One region of the Micromonospora sp. NPDC049891 genome, then DNA from elsewhere that is predicted to be linked to it. Evidence: riboswitches for the same ligand, from Rfam matches in the RefSeq annotation. Region 1 holds a riboswitch; each other region holds the start of a gene.
The links. Region 1 has a riboswitch for cobalamin ahead of AB0I71_RS03385 (ribonucleoside-diphosphate reductase subunit alpha). Riboswitches for the same ligand answer to the same signal wherever they lie in the genome.
Positions count from the first base shown of each region.

Region 2: it holds a riboswitch for cobalamin, as region 1 does, so the genes downstream of both, AB0I71_RS24585 (acyl-CoA thioesterase) here and AB0I71_RS03385 (ribonucleoside-diphosphate reductase subunit alpha) in region 1, are expected to answer to the same signal.
Region 3: it holds a riboswitch for cobalamin, as region 1 does, so the genes downstream of both, metE (5-methyltetrahydropteroyltriglutamate--homocysteine S-methyltransferase) here and AB0I71_RS03385 (ribonucleoside-diphosphate reductase subunit alpha) in region 1, are expected to answer to the same signal.

Region 1 covers NZ_JBFAML010000002.1:14,535-19,941, forward strand. The annotation lists gene AB0I71_RS03365 (hypothetical protein) at 1-33, opposite strand, end outside; gene AB0I71_RS03370 (helix-turn-helix domain-containing protein) at 288-1,295, shown strand; gene AB0I71_RS03375 (hypothetical protein) at 1,442-1,591, shown strand; gene AB0I71_RS03380 (hypothetical protein) at 1,588-2,025, shown strand; cobalamin riboswitch at 2,097-2,303, shown strand; gene AB0I71_RS03385 (ribonucleoside-diphosphate reductase subunit alpha) at 2,444-4,804, shown strand; gene AB0I71_RS03390 (ribonucleotide-diphosphate reductase subunit beta) at 4,795-5,407, shown strand, end outside.
Region 2 covers NZ_JBFAML010000023.1:59,104-64,510, forward strand. The annotation lists gene AB0I71_RS24575 (hypothetical protein) at 1-349, opposite strand, end outside; gene AB0I71_RS24580 (peptidase) at 387-1,430, opposite strand; cobalamin riboswitch at 1,529-1,675, opposite strand; cobalamin riboswitch at 1,879-2,026, shown strand; gene AB0I71_RS24585 (acyl-CoA thioesterase) at 2,162-2,674, shown strand; gene AB0I71_RS24590 (hypothetical protein) at 2,678-2,959, shown strand; gene AB0I71_RS24595 (hypothetical protein) at 3,904-5,407, opposite strand, start outside.
Region 3 covers NZ_JBFAML010000015.1:73,395-78,801, forward strand. The annotation lists gene AB0I71_RS19975 (hypothetical protein) at 1-773, shown strand, start outside; gene metE (5-methyltetrahydropteroyltriglutamate--homocysteine S-methyltransferase) at 860-3,097, opposite strand; cobalamin riboswitch at 3,210-3,420, opposite strand; gene coaD (pantetheine-phosphate adenylyltransferase) at 3,547-4,032, opposite strand; gene AB0I71_RS19990 (DUF6817 domain-containing protein) at 4,029-4,562, opposite strand; gene AB0I71_RS19995 (hypothetical protein) at 4,726-5,280, shown strand.

The sequences.
Region 1 (5,407 bases):
CCGCCGTGTCCTCGCGCGCGTCGGGGCGACCATGCTCTGACGATCGCAGAGCAGGGTCGACCTCCGAGCTCGGTTGAGTCTCGGGCCGATGACGATGACGCGGCGTCGTGCCTCCGCCGATGACCGGATTCGACAGGTCTGCGCGAGCCGCCATGTCGCCGACACGGGCCTGGCTCGTCTGACGTTTGCTGCCGCTGCATGTCGGAGCCGGGTACCGTCGATTGTGGCGGCTCGCGGGTGTGGGGGCCAGCGGATCGCCGCACAGTCCTCCACCTGGGAGCTTCGCCATGCCGCCGAGCGCGCGCACCATCGTTGACCCACGGTTCCCCGCTGAGCTTGCCCGACTTCGACGTGTCCGTGGCCTGTCACTGCGCGATCTGGCTCGCCTTGCGTACGTCGGGAAGAGCTACGTGCACGACCTCGAGACGGGTCGTACTCGACCGTCCCGGGAACTCGCCGCACACCTTGACGACACCCTGCAGGCCGGCGGGAAGCTGGCCGCGATGGTGGTCGATGCCCCGACCGTGACCACCCCCGACGACGATGACCGCCTGGCGTACGTGCTCGCCGAACCGACCCGCCTCGACGCCGCTGCGGTGCGGTCGCTCGCCGAGGTGCTGGCTGCGCAACGCCGCCTTGACGACGTTCTGCCGGCTCCGGTGACGCTGCCGGCCATGGTGGCGCAGCAGTCCGCTGTGCAGCAACTCGCCGAGCGGGCCGCCGGGCCGTACGTCGGCCAGCTGCACGAGTTGGTGGCGGAGTGGACGCAGTTCGTCGGCTGGTTGCATGCCGAAGCCCGCAACGATGGCGAGGCGATACAGGTGCTGACCGAGGCCGCCAGGCAGGCCGACGCCGTTGACAGTGGCCCGCTCGCGGCGCAGGTGGAGAACTTCCGAGGCTACCTGGAGCGGCAGCGGGGCAACCCGCGCGGCATCGTGCGACACTTCCTCGCCGCGTACCACACACCCGGGGCGACGGCCCTGCAACGCGTCGGCGACGCGGTCCAGGCCGCCCACGGGTTCGCGCTACTCGGCGATCGGCACTCAGCGGCAGGGCTCCTCGGTGCGGCGAGTGACCTCACCGAGGCGGCCGAGCGCGAGCAGGCACCGGTCCTGGCCTACTGGCTGACGCCCACGTTCAGCAGGATGGGCCTCGGGCTGGCCTATCTGGCGCTCGGCGACACGTCGGCCGGCATCGACAATCTGCGCGCCGGGTTGGCTGGGTTGCCGCCTGACCAGCGGGACGCCGCATGGACGCAGGAGTATCGGCAGGCACTCGCGGTCGCTACCGGCTGAGCTGTCCGTCAACCGTCCCGGACAGGACGCCGGACGCCTCGCACCTGCCCTGAGTGCCCACGGCCATCGCACGATTCTTGTGGGTGGTGGCGGTGCGCCCCCACGTACCGCCGCCCCCGTCCTCGAACTTCGGCGGAGGTGATGGCGTGAGCAGGTGGCACAGGTTCTGGTGGTGGCTGCGGCAGCGGCCGATACCGCTGGCTGACGGCGGGCAGCGGCGGGAGACCGTCGAGCAGGAGGCCGCCCGGCAACGCCTGCTCGACCAGGCCCGGCGCAAAGCCCGGTGGCCGGCATGACTGGGCGTGCCGTCAGCTATCGGGACGCGATGGCCGCCGAGGCGGTGCGAATCGGCCGGGCCGTCGACGCCCTGCCCGCCCGGCTCGCCGACGAGCACCTGCCCCGCCGGCCGGAGTGGACGTGCGCCAGTTGCGAGGGCGAACCGTCGTGGCCGTGCGCCCCAGCGCGGGTGCGGCTTGCCGAGGCGTACGGCCGGGACCGGGTGGGCCTGTCGATGTACGCGGGTGCCTTGTTGACGGCGGCGTTGGACGACCTGCCGCGTGAGGACCCCGGCGAGCTGACGACCCGGTTTCTCGCGTGGCTGCGGTGTACCTGCGGGGCGGGTAGCCACGCCGGGGCGTGGCCGACGATCAGGACCCCGTCGCATCCGCCGTCCTCTTCGTACGCCCGCCTGCCTGCGACCGGTCAAGCACGCACCGGCCGGACGGCGTAGCCGGATGTGACATCTGTTGCAGGACTCGCCGACACACCATCTGGTGTCTTGCGTTCGTGGGTGACCCATATATGGTGTCACCTGTAGCTGGTTCGGGCGCCCATCCGGGGCGGCCGAGGCAAGAGGGAACCCGGTGCGAATCCGGGACTGCCCCGCAGCGGTGAGTGGGAACGACAGCCGTCACAACGCACTGGGCCCCGGCCTGGGAAGCGACGGCCAGTAGGAGCGCGTGAGCACGCCCACGAGTCCGAAGACCTGCCAGCACGCCGCCCGCACTCGTGGGCGGCGGCCGCAGGCCGCGTGGGACGGCCGACGCCATCAACGGCCGCGCCCTCGGCGCGGGTCCGTGGCGTCCTCCCGCGTGTCCGAGGCCCTCAGCAGACGGCGCGAGGAGAGAGACGTGACGGTCGTGCGGGAGATGCCGGCCTCCGACGCAGGTGTGTCGGAGCAGCGCCGGCATGTGATGCAGGTCCGCAAACGCGACGGCGCCACGGAACCGGTGGACGTCAACAAGATCGTCCGGGCGGTGGAGCGGTGGGTGACCGACCTCGACGAGGTCGATCCGCTGCGGGTGGCCACGAAGACCATCAGCGGCCTGTACGACGGTGCCACCACCGCCGAGCTGGACAAGCTGTCCATCCAGACGGCCGCCGAGCTGATCGGTGCGGAGCCGCAGTACTCGAAGCTGGCGGCGCGGCTGCTGGCCGCGTACGTGGACAAGGAGGTCCGGGGACAGCAGGTGGCCAGCTTCAGCCAGTCCATCCGGTACGCGCACGACCTGGGGCTGATCGGGGACGCGACTGCGGCGTTCGTGGCCCGCAACTCGCGCAAGCTGGACGACGCGGTCGACCCGGACGGCGACCTGCGGTTCGAGTACTTCGGCCTGCGTACGGTCGCGGACCGTTACCTGCTGCGGCATCCGCAGACCCGCCTGGTGGTGGAGACGCCGCAGTACTGGCTGCTGCGCGTCGCCTGCGGGCTGTCGCAGACACCGGGCGAGGCGATCGGGTTCTACCGGCTGATGTCGAGCCTGGCGTACCTGCCGAGTTCACCGACGCTGTTCAACTCGGGCACCCGGCACACCCAGATGTCGTCGTGTTTCCTTGTCGACTCGCCGCGCGACGAACTCGACTCGATCTACGAGCGCTACCACCAGGTGGCGAAGCTGTCGAAGTTCTCCGGCGGTATCGGCATCTCCTGGTCGAGGGTCCGGGGTCGGGGCGCGCTGATCCGGGGCACCAACGGCAGGTCCAACGGCATCGTGCCGTTCCTCAAGACCCTCGACGCGGGGGTGGCGGCGGTCAACCAGGGCGGCCGTCGTAAGGGCGCGGCCTGCGTGTACCTGGAACCGTGGCACCCGGACATCGAGGAGTTCCTGGAGCTGCGGGACAACACCGGCGAGGAGTCCCGGCGTACCCACAACCTGAACCTGGCCAACTGGATTCCCGACGAGTTCATGCGGCGGGTGGAGGCGGACGGCGACTGGTCGCTGATCGACCCGTCGGACGCGCCCGAGCTGCCGGACCTTTTCGGCGAGGCGTTCGACGAGGCGTACCGGGCGGCGGAGAAGAAGGCCGTGCGGACGGTGAAGGCCCGGGACCTGTACGGCCGGATGATGCGTACGCTCGCGCAGACCGGCAACGGCTGGATGACGTTCAAGGACGCGGCGAACCGACTGTCCAACCAGACCGGTGCGCCCGGCAACACGATCCACCTGTCGAACCTGTGCACGGAGATCCTGGAGGTCAACAGCGACACCGAGACGGCGGTGTGCAACCTCGGGTCGGTGAACCTGGGCGCGCACGTCACCGCCGACGGCGTCGACTGGGAGAAGCTGCGCGCCACGGTACGCACGGCTGTGGTGTTCCTCGACCGGGTGATCGACATCAACTACTACCCGGCCGAGCAGACGGCGGTGTCGAACCCGCGCTGGCGTCCGGTCGGGCTCGGGCTGATGGGCCTGCAGGACGCGTTGTTCACGTTGCGTCTGCCGTTCGACTCGGTGCCGGCACGGGAGCTGTCGACCCGGGTACAGGAGGAGATCTTCCTGACCGCGCTGGAAACGTCGGTCGGGCTCGCCGAACGGTTCGGCCCGCACCCCGCGTACGCCGAAACCCGGGCCGCGAAGGGTGAGTTGCATCCCGACCTGTGGGGCGCGGAGGTGACGCAGGCCCAGCGGTGGACGGAGTTGCGGGAGCGGATCTCGCGCCACGGACTGCGGAACTCGCTGCTAGTCGCGATCGCGCCGACCGCCACGATCGCCTCGATCGCCGGATGTTACGAGTGCATCGAGCCGCAGGTGTCCAACCTGTTCAAACGCGAGACGATGTCCGGTGAGTTCCTTCAGATCAACACCTACCTGGTGCGGGAGCTGAAGACGCGCGGACTGTGGACCGCGCCGATCCGGGAACAGATCAAGCGGGCCGAGGGGTCGGTGCAGGGCATCGGCGAGCTGCCGGCGGACGTGCGGGAGCTGTTCCGGACCGCGTGGGAGCTGCCGCAGCGGGCGCTCATCGACCTGGCCGCCGCCCGTGCCCCGTTCATCGACCAGTCACAGTCGCTCAACCTGTTCCTGAGCGCGCCGACCATCGGCAAGCTCTCCTCGATGTACCTGTACGCCTGGAAAGCCGGGCTCAAGACCACCTACTACCTGCGGTCGCGTCCGGCGACCCGGATCCAGCAGGCCACCGTCGCCATCAAGCCGGTCGTCGCGGTGAGCGACGACGAGGCGTTGGCCTGCTCCCTGGAGAATCCCGAGAGCTGCGAGGCATGCCAGTGACCACCCTTTCCGAGACCAGCACCGACAAGCGGCAGATGCTGCTCGACCCCGGCATGGACCTGACCCTGCGGCCGATGCGTTACCCGCAGTTCTTCGACAGGTTCAAGGACGCCATCAAGAACACCTGGACCGTCGAGGAGGTCGACCTGCATTCCGACCTCGCCGACCTGGCCAAGCTGTCCCCGGCGGAGCAGCACCTGGTGTCCCGGCTGGTCGCGTTCTTCGCCACCGGCGACACCATCGTCGCCAACAACCTCGTGCTCAACCTCTACCAGCACGTCAACTCGCCGGAGGGTCGGCTCTACCTGTCGCGGCAACTGTTCGAGGAGGCGGTGCACGTCCAGTTCTACCTGAACCTCCTCGACACCTACGTGCCGGACGAGCGGGAACGGTTCGCGGCGTTCGCGGCGGTGGAGAACATCCCGTCGATCGCCCGCAAGGCCGAGTTCTGCTTCAAGTGGATCGACTCCATCTTCGAGCTACGGGAGCTGGAGACCCGCGAGGACCGGCGGGCGTTCCTGCTGAACCTGATCTGCTTCGCCGCCTGCATCGAGGGACTGTTCTTCTACGGCGCCTTCGCCTACGTGTACTTCCTGCGGTCCC
Region 2 (5,407 bases), on a different contig from region 1:
AGTACGCGCTGGCCGGCGGGGTGTTGATGCAGGGTTCCGTCGCGGCGGTCGGCTTGCCGTTGATCCGGCAGATGAAGGCCAATCCCCATCGCTGCGTACCGGTCACGGTGAAGCCTGCGCCCTGCAGGGCGGCCAGGCCCGTGGCCGGGTCACCGAGCGCGCACGCCACCTGGACGCCGCCGCCGAGCGCACCGTAGTCGACCACCACGGTGACCCCCGACGTCCCGGTGCACGCGGCGGCCTGCGCGGCCCGTGGAGACGGCTCGACAGCAATCAACCCGACGGCGACGACAGCCACCGCCGCGATGCTCGCCAGCCACCGACGGGCGGGAAGATGGACCTGGGACATGAGCACTCCTTGTGGTGGGACGGAATCTGCCGGCCGGTCAGCGGCAGGGCAGAGTGGGTGCGCCGGCGGTCGCGGTGACGGTGGAGAGCCGGGCATATCCGGTGCCGGTCAGACCGAGGACAGCCTGCGCGGTGGCGCGGGGGGCGGTACCGGGATCGAAGACGCCGCCGTCGAAGTCGACAGCGCCCCGGTCGGCGACCGGGGCGGCACACCCGACCTGAAGATCGGCCAGGAACACGCGGGCCCGGAGCCAGGCCAGCGGCCGGCCGCCGTCGCGCAGCGCCTGGGCGGCCAGTCCGGTGCTGTTGGCGTTCGCGACCCCACCGGCGTTGGTGAACCCACCGTCGTCGCCTTGCACCGAGAGCAGCCAGTGCAGCCCTGCGGCGGCATCAGCCTTACGACCGGCGGCCCGCAACGCCTGCACCGCGACGGCCGTCACGTCCACATCGGACGCACAGGCCGGCTGCGCGGGCAGCAGCGGATAGCCGCCGTCGGGGCACCGGGTACCCGCCAGCCATCCGGCAGCGGCCGCCGGCACACCTTGCGCGGTGCGGTCCAGCGCGAGAATCGCGAAGGACTGGCTGAACGCGTTGCTGAAATCACCCCACGCCGACCGGTCGGTGAAGCGGCCGCCGGACGTCTGGAGCGATTCCAGCCGGGCGATGAGGTCGACACCGCCGACGTCGGTCGGGTCACCGCCGCGGACCGCGACGGCGAGTGCGAGCTTGGCGGTCGCGCCCGCGTACGCCTCGGTGGTGCCGTCACCGATGTACCCGTCACGCACGTCCGGCCGGGTCGCCCAGGCCAGGGCTCGCGCGCCGAAGTCGTCGGCGACACCGGTGGCGGCGAACGCGAAGACCGCGTCCAGGGTCAACCCCTGGTCCGGGTACGCGACCCCGTCGAAGACGGCCTCGAAGCGTTCCCCGTCGACAAGCTGTCGGGCCAACCAGCCCGCGGCCGCATCGGATCGGACGGTGCCGGCCTGCGGGGGCGCGGCCATCACGGGTGTGGTCAGAGTGAGGGCGGCGAGCACACCGCAAAGCAGGGCGAGCAGGCGGTGCCGGCTCAGGCGGACGACCATCGGACGCGCCTTTCCGGCCCGGCGGTCGTCAGAAACCCGGCCCGCCCGGCGACGGCGCGGCTGGCCGGCCTCCGACCCGTGGGCCACGACGGGTGGGGAGCAGAAATCGCGGGTGCGGCAGGTATTCGGGCTCGCCACCAGGGAAGCTCCCGGCGGCCTACCGTTGCGGGCCAGCGCCGGACTTCGACCGGACTTCCCCCGCACACACACGCGGTTGTTCAGTTGTCGCGCCAGTCTCGTCTGCTCCCACAGCCACTGTCAATCCGCTACCGATCGCACACGGTGGGTCGTGACGGCGAGGTTCGTGGCGATCGCGGCCACGGGCCGACGCTCGGCGTCGGAGTGATGGGGCAACTCGCCACAGGTACCCGGGCCGGACGGTCGTCGGACCGGGTCAGGATAGGGTGGCCGACGGCGCTGGTTCGCCCGGCCGTGCGGTCGGGCGTCGTAAGAGGGAACCCGGTGAAAGTCCGGGACTGCCCCGCAGCGGTGAGTGGGAACGACAGCCGTCACCACGCACTGGGCCGCCCGGCCTGGGAAGCGACGGCCAGTAGGAGACCGGCCGAGTCCGGCACCGCCCACGAGTCCGAAGACCTGCCCGCGCTGCGGACACAAGGTGTGTGCGCTGCCGTCGACCTCGCGGGCGGGTCGGGCGGGTGACGCGCCGAGACGGCGCGTCCTCGACGTGCGCGCCGACGGGTCGGTGGCTTGTTCCCCGAGGACGGACACCCGTGCACGACACGACCACTCTCGCCGGCCGACCACCGTCAGCCTCCCACCTGACCCTGTCGCAGATCATGGACCAGCACCACACCAACCTGATGGGCACGGTCCACGGCGGCCGGATCCTCAACCTCATCGACTCCGTCGCCGGAGTGGTCGCCGCCCGGCACTCCGACGGCCCGGCCGTCACCGCCGCCATTGACGAGACCGCCTTCCTGCGCGCGGTCCGGGTCGGCGACGTCGTACACGTCGACGCCCGGATCACCTGGGCGGGACGCAGCTCCATGGAGGTCACCGTCAAGGTCACCGCCGACCGGTGGGACCGCGCCGTGCCACCGACCGACGTGGCCACCGCCCACCTCGTCATGGTCGCCGTCGACGACAACGGCCACCCCCGCCCGGTGCCGCCACTGCTACCCCAGACCGACGAAGACCGGCGCCGCTACCGCGAGGCACAGATCCGCCGCGAGCACCGCCTGGCCCTGCGGCAGGCCCTGCTCGACGGCACCGAGGAGCACTGAGACGTGCTCGGACTCTCCGCGGCGGCCCTCGCGGGCTACCTCGCCGTGATCTTCATGTGCGTCACGGGCACGATGATGTGGTGGACCCGCCGCAGCACCGCCTCCGGCCTTGCCGCGCCCCGGGCAAAACTCCCGCTCTGGGACAACAGGACCCCGCTCGGCGCGATGGTCGTGCTCGGCGTTTTCCTGCCCCTGTTCGGCCTGTCCCTGCTGGTCATCTTCGCCCTGGACCAACTCCTGATCCGCCGGCTTCCCGCACTGCGAAACTTCTTCGGCACCGTCTGACCCTGCCGAGCGCCGGCCGGCCCAACGTTCCGGGGAACCATCAACGGTGACCGGCCGCCTATCCGTAGGCGTGACTGGGTCGTCCGGCGCCGGCTTCGGTTTCCGGCACCCGCCTCGATTCGTGTGACTCGCAAGACGGCCAGCTACCCCGCCGCGTACCAAGCGGGTACGCCAGCACACCGGCGGGGCCGCTTCTGACGGTACGAGCCGGCACCCCGGTACCACACTGTTTTGCGCCCCACATTCCGCCCCGGCAGCACCCGAACAGGCGGCGCAGTCGAAAGATCCCTGGCCAGAGGCCGTTTCGGACGAAGTCTCAACACCGATCACCGAAGTACAGTGTGGGGCGCTGGGTGACCACGGCTGTGACCACGAGATCACAAACAATCGGCGCCAGTCGATGACTGACGCCGATTGACCTGCATAAACGCAAGGTGGAGCCGAGGGGACTCGAACCCCTGACCCCCACACTGCCAGTATGGTAACGATTCTGTCACGCCGTACCGCCGGATGCCAACAGGTGCTCTGAGCAGGGAAAGCTCTCTACGTCAAATCACACCCCCTGTCGCCACTTGTCACGCGATGACGGCTATTTGATCTTGGGCTGTGACCACCGAAGTGACCACGCTCAGTGTGGGAGGCTTCGTGCCACCCCGTCCAGCCAGCGCCGCCGCACCAGACCGAATAGCACATGGATACGATTCGGGAAAACAGGTGGTCTTCGCGATATCCGCACCAACGAGGCCGTTCACCTCGCCCGGCGGAACCGTAAACCCGAGCCACCCAGCAGGCGTGACCCGGCTGGTCGTCACCGGGCGGCCGTGACGCCGGGATCCGCCCGGCGCACGCCCCAGGACTGGTTTATCCAGTGCGCACTCCAGCGTCGCCGATGTCCGACAGATGATTGGGAGAGGACGGCGGCTTCCGAGGATTCGGCCGAGCTGTCACTGCTTCCCTTGGATGTCTTCGACCCGTTGGCCCTGACCGACCCCGGTGTTCGTGACTCCGGGAACGACTGAGCGCTGTGAGGTGAGATCGATCGTCGCATGTGTGCTCATGATGCCGGTGGCGAGGTCATTGTCGGCGACGATTATCTGAATTTTCCTGCCGTAGGTCTCCGCGAGAGTTACTAGTCGGGCATATAGGCGTCGGCCCAGTGCCACGTCTGGTTCCCGGTTACCGATTGCCTTACGTGGCGAGTCGATGATCAGGAGGTCGGGGAGAAGGACGCCGGGGTGGTCGATAGCTGTCGTGAGTAGGGTCAGGTGGTAGGCGACGTTGAGGGCGGTGCTGGCTCCGCCGCCGCTCGCTTGGAGTGCCTCGAACTCCGTGTCGCCTACCAGCGGCAGGAAAGTTGTGGGGTCGATTCGAGCTACGCCGTCAACAGGTATGCCGATGCGTTCGACTTCCTCCTTGAACGCCTCGTCAATGTCTTCGAGTTGAGTGCCGCGGCGCCGTAGAGCCTTCTCTCGTTCGGTGATGTCGACTGCGAGTTGACGCTGGGTTTTGCGGTGCTGGGCCACCTGTGCGCGAAGCTGGTCGAGCCGGCGCCACATCGCAGCGTGGCGGTTGGTCTCGTCAATCCTCTGCCGCAGGGCTTCTGTCTCGCGGCTCAGTCGCGCAACTAGTTCGATCCGGGGAGATACGGCTCCCGCAGTCGCCTGGTCGTACTCACGGTGGAGCGCCTCCAGTTCGGCATCTGCTTGGCTCGCTGCCTGTTGGGCCTGTGCATGGGCTGCGATATCGCTGCGCAGCAGTTGCTCGGTTTCGGCCATCTGGTCGTGGATGCGCCCGACGTTCTGAGCCGAGGACTGGATGTCGCCTAGGCCCACCGGCTCGATCGGCTGGCAGCAGAGGAGGCAGTCCGTCTCGGCGAGCTCGCGTGGGCCGAGTTCCTGCATGCATCGAGGGCAGGTGGAGAACTCGAACGGAGAGAGGAGTCCGACCGCTGTGCTGAGACGTTCTGCCTTGGCGAGATCCAGGTTCAGCTGAGCTAGTATCGCTTCCCTGCCGCGTATCGCCATCGCCATGAGGTCGGCTTCCTCGTGACGCTTCTTCGAGTTGGACAGCGCTGCGGATAACCGTCCCCGGCGTTCCTCTTCAGCCGCTGTCAGGGCCTCGACCTCCTCTCGCGTCGCCCGGAGCCGGTCCTCGGCCGCTCCGAGCTGTTGCAGAAGTTGTAGACGCCGTGCGCGCAGCTCGTCGGGGTCGGCTATGCCGTCCTCTCGGATGAAGCGGTCGATTGCGATGGCATCCTTCTCCAGTTGTTTGGCTTGGTCGCGCTCAAGACCTCGCCGGCGTTTGAGGTCGAGTAGCTCGGGGTCCGTGAGACCGAACATCAGCTCGAACGCGGAGATGCGCTTGGGGTTGACGTTGGGGTCGAGGTGACCGACTACCGAGCGGTCGATCTCCTTCGCCTGCAGGTAGCAGTAGCGGAAGATGTCCCTG
Region 3 (5,407 bases), on a different contig from region 1:
TCGCGGTCTCGATCCGGTTCCGTGGCCGCGCGTTGGCCGCCGGGAACTGGAGGGCGGCCGCGCTGCTCCTGGTCGTCGCGTTCCCGCTGCATCTGCTTTTCGAGATCCCGGCGGCGGTGGCGGGGCGTCCTTCGGACTGGCGCGACCTCGGTGCCCGGCTCGCGCTGCTGACCGGGGGCATCCTGTTCGCCGGGCTCGCGAACGCCGTCGGTCCCCGGCGCGAAGCACCGGTGGCGGGATTCCAGCCGGTGCCTCGGTGGACCCGTCGCGCGGCGTACGTCGCAGTCGTGCTGCCAGTGGTCGGCTGGGCCGTACCACACGGGCTCTGGGCGCTCGGCGTGCCGTTCGGCATCGCTACCCGGCAACTCGCGGACATCCATCACGACCTTTCGACTCCGACGGGTGCCGCGATCACCCTCGTCCCGCCGGTCGCCGGGCTGCTCGTGCTCGGGCTGATACAGCGCTGGGGGCAGCAGTTCCCGCGCTGGGTGCCGGGACTGCGGAATCGACAGGTCCCACCGCTGCTCGCGGTGATCCCGGCCGCAACGGTGGCGCTGGCCCTCGTCATCTACAGCGTGTTGAGCGGCGCGGTGTTCGTAGGACAGTTGCACGCGGGCGAGCTTCGCTGGTCGGACGTCCGTGAGGAATGGGCGGTGGCGGGCACGCTGCTGGTGTTCCTCGGCTGGGGTGTGGCGCTTGGCGTCGCCACCGTCGGCTACGCCCTCACCACCGGCCGTCGTGGATGGCGGATCCACCAGCACGGCCAGCGGTAGCCCACGCCGGACGTGTGATGTCGGTGAGGTGACCGTGCGGGTCGAGCCGGGCGGCCCCGGTGTGGTGGGTCCGCCCGGCTCGGGTGTCAGTTGCCGCGGACCTCGGCGGCGGCGGCGACCAGGTGCCGCAGGGACGCCTCGACCTCGGGGTAGCCGCGGGTCTTCAGCCCGCAGTCCGGGTTCACCCACACCCGGCGCGCCGGTACGGCCGCGACGGCCAGCCGCAGCGCCTCGACCACCTCGTCGCGCGGCGGCACCCGGGGCGAGTGGATGTCCCACACCCCGGGGCCGACACCCCGGCCGTAGCCGATCGCGGCCAGGTCGTCGAGGACCTCCATCTTCGACCGGGACGCTTCGATGCTCGTGACGTCGGCGTCGAGGGCGTCGATGGCGGTGATCACCTCACCGAACTCGGAGTAGCACAGGTGGGTGTGGATCTGCGTGTCGTCGGCGACACCGCTGGTGGCCAGCCGGAACGCGCCGACCGCCCAGTCCAGGTATGCCTTCTGGTCCGCGCTGCGCAGCGGCAACGTCTCCCGCAGCGCCGGCTCGTCGACCTGGATGACCCGGATCCCGGCGGCCTCCAGGTCGCGGCACTCGTCGCGCAGGGCCAGCGCTACCTGGTCGGCGGTGTCCGCGAGAGGCTGGTCGGTGCGGACGAACGACCAGGCCAGGATGGTGACCGGGCCGGTGAGCATGCCCTTCACCGGTCTGCTGGTCAGCGACTGCGCGTAGGTGGACCACTCGACGGTCATCGGCGCCTTGCGGGCCACGTCGCCGTAGATGATCGGCGGGCGTACGCAGCGGGAGCCGTACGACTGCACCCAGCCGTGCTCGGTGGCCGCGAAGCCGTCGAGCTGCTCGCCGAAGTACTGCACCATGTCGTTGCGTTCCGGCTCCCCGTGCACGAGCACGTCCAGGCCGAGCTGTTCCTGCAACCGGATGACCTGTTCCACCTCGGCGCGCATCCGGTGGGCGTAGCCGGCGTCGTCGAGGTGGCCGGCCCGGTGCGCGGCGCGGGCCCTGCGCAGCTCGGCGGTCTGCGGGAACGAGCCGATCGTGGTGGTCGGCAGCTCCGGCAGGCCCAGCCGCTCCTGCTGGCGGGCGGCCCGGGTGGGGTAGTCACCACGCTGCCGGTCGGTGGGACGCAGCGCGGCCAGGCGACCGCGTACGTCGTCGTGACGCCAGTCCGCCGGGGTCCCCGGCAGGGGCTCGGGTAGCGCGGTGGTGCCGTCGCGCAGCGCGCGGCCGAGCACGACGACCTCGTCGACCTTCTGCCGGGCGAACGCCAGCCGCTCGGACAGCCGGGGGTCGAGGTGGGTCTCGGCGGACAGGTCGACCGGCACGTGCAGCAGCGAGCAGGACGAGGACACGGCGACGTGGTCGGCCAGCCCGGCGACCGTCGCGCCGGCCGCGACGGCGGCCCGCAGGTCGGTGCGCCAGATGTTGCGCCCATCGACCAGGCCGGCGACGATCGTCTTGCCACCCAGTGGTCCGGCGGCCGCGAGCCGGTGCAGGTTGCCCGGTCCGGCGACCAGGTCCAGACCGACGGCTTCGACAGGGGTGCCCAGCAGGGCGGGCAGCGCGTCGCCGAGGTCACCGAAGTAGGTCGCGACGAAGATCCGGGGTCGGTGCGTGAGTTCACCGAGCCGGGTGTAGACGCGGCGCAGGGCGTCGATCTCGACCGGGGTGCGGTCGGCGACGTAGCCCGGCTCGTCCAGCTGCACCCAGCCGGCGCCCGCGTCGGCCAGGGCGGCGAGAATCCGGGCGTACGTCTCGACCAGGTCGTCGAGGCGGGCGAAGGGATCCTCACCCTTGGCCAGCAGCAGGAACGTGGCGGGTCCGACGAACACCGGCCGGGTGGTGATGCCCAGGTCGCGGGCCTCGGCGTACTCGCCCAACGCCTTCGCCGGATTAGCGGTGAAGACGGTGTCGGGGGCGATCTCCGGCACCAGGTAGTGGTAGTTGGTGTCGAACCACTTCGTCAGCTCCAGCGCCGGCTCGGCGTCGACACCCCGCGCCATGGCGAAGTAGGTGTCCAGGGTGGACAGGCCCAGCCGGGTGAACCGGGTCGGGACGGCGCCGACGGCCACGGCGGTGTCGAGCATGTGGTCGTAGTAGGAGAAGACATTCGACGGGATCGCGTCGAGCCGGGCGTCGCGGAGCGTCCGCCACACCTGCGCCCGCAGTCCGGCGGCGGTGCTGTCCAGAGCCTCGGCGTCGACAGCGCCGGCCCAGTACGCCTCGACAGCCTTCTTGAGTTCACGATTGGCACCGATGCGTGGGTAGCCGAGCACGGTGCTCTGCCCGAATGCGGTACTCACCAGGGGGTCCTTCCCTCGAAGTGTCCGGCGGACACGGAGAGGGGAAGACGGGTACACCTCGGGTACCGGCTTCCGCCCTGACCCTCCCGAGAGGCCGCCGGCGGCGCACACCGGCGGCGTGCGCAGCACTGGCAGGTCTTCGGACTCGCGGGCATGACACCAGGTCGCCTACTGGCCGTCGCTTCCCAGACCTCGCGGTCCAGTGCTTGTTGACGGCGGTCGTTCCCACTCACCGCTGCGGGGCAGTCCCGGTCTCACACCGGGTTCCCTCTTGCGACGTCCCGCCCGAGCGGACGGGACGAACCAGCGCCACCGGCCATGGTACGGGTCAGAGCGTGCCGACCGGTCGGGAGTGTCCGACGTACGGGACGGCGTGCGCCGCTGACCGGTTCGCCGGTGTCAGATGTTCCGGCGCGGCGGTGCGGCAGGGTTGCGCCGATGGCGGCAGGCTACGACCGGGCGGACGAGGGCGACGTCCCCACCGTACGCACCGCGGTCGACGACACCCTGCTCAGTTCCGGCTGCGCGGGCAGGAACAGGGTGGGGACACCGAGCGACTGGTTCATCGCGGCGAGTCGGTACTCGGCCTGAAGGTCTGTGGTGTCACGCACGCCGCGCACGATCACACCTACGTCGTGGCGACGGCAGTAGGTGGAGGTCAGCCCGCGCCAGGCCGCGACGGTGACGGAGGGCCATTCGACAGGCAACGCGGCCCGGACAGCGGCGGCTCGTTCCCGCTCGTCGGCGCCCGGGTGCTTGCCGCTGTTGACCGCGACGAGCACGACCACGTCGTCGAAGAGGGCACAGGCCCGCTCCACCACGTTCAGATGCCCGGCGGTGAAGGGGTCGAAGCTGCCGGGGTAGACCGCTCGTACGCGTACCCGACCGGGGGGTCGCGCCGCCGCGGGCGGCCCGGCGGATGGTCCGGGTCTCACGGCCGCAGGACCCGCTGCACGTCGCGAATGACCTGCTCGGAGGCGAGTGGCGACCATGAGGCGAACACTTCCTGGAAGTAACCGCCGTAGCGGGCCGCCACCGTGGGATCGTGCTCGATGACGTCCAGTTCGTTGACGATGCTCAGGTCCACGAGGGACCGGAGCTGAGCCGGCTTCGGTGTCCTCACCTGCCCTGCGAAACGGTCGAACACCTGGCCGGTCCGTGCCAGCTCCCGCCAGCTGCGTCCACGGTCGCAGGCGCCGTACAGGTAGACGAGCTCCTCGGCGTCGGCCCCGACGAGGTCCCGCAGTACGGAGCGATCGGCCCGGTCAAGCAGGGCGAGGTCGAACCCGTCGGTGCCGTAGACGGCGTGGGTGAGGCCCGCGGCCCGCACCTCATCGCCGCAGCCGAGCACGGCAAGTCGGTCGCTGACTCGACACAGGTGGGCGTACAGGTTGCCCCCCGGGTGCGCGATCTGCTCCGCCCCATGCCGGCGGAGCCAGCCCCGCGCGCCTTCGTCGGTGCCCATGGCCCGACTGTAGGTATCGGCTGCCGGAACCGCTGGCCCCGCGGGTGGGCAATATGTCACAGCACTGCGGGCGCCGGAACCCGGGAAGAGCTTGACGCCCCGAATCTCATCGAGCATGGTCGATTGGCATCGTTCTTCGAACGTCTTGACACGGGGAGGATTGATGAAAGCGTTCGTCACCACCGCCCTCGCTGCGGCCCTGCTGGTGCTGAGCACGGGCAGTGCGCCCAGTGGTCGGCCGGCCGCCGGCGCACCCTGCGCCGGGCAGATCCACTCGAATCCGGGATTCGAGCGTGGCACCACCGGCTGGGATGCCGGACCCCGCATCGTCGTGCTCGGCGACGCGGCCCGGCCGGCACACACCGGCCGGGCGTACGCCACCTTCGCCGGGTTGGACGTCACGCGTACCGACCTGCTGCGCACCACCGTCACGGTGCCGGCAGACTGCGACCTGACGGTCCGCTTCTGGGTCCGGACCACCACCACCGAGACCATGCGCGGCGACTACCTGAACGTCGGGCTGGCGGTCACCGGGATACCCCCGAAGACCAGGTTCTCACTGGCCTTCGACGGCGGGTCACAGTGGCGGCAGTACAGCATGTCGACCGGGACCGCGACGACCGAGCGCACCGCGACGGCCAGTTTCCTCGCCAGCGAGACGGCCGGTAACGGCGTCACGACCTTCGACGTCGACGACGTGACCTTCACGTTGAGCTGACCACGAAGGCAGCCAGCCACGCGCGCTACCGGCCGCCCGTTGCCCTGCTGGTACCGGGCGGCCGCCAGCGGCAGGGACCGTCCGCCGACAATGCGTCGTCATCGCGGACCTGCGGACGGCGCGGGCG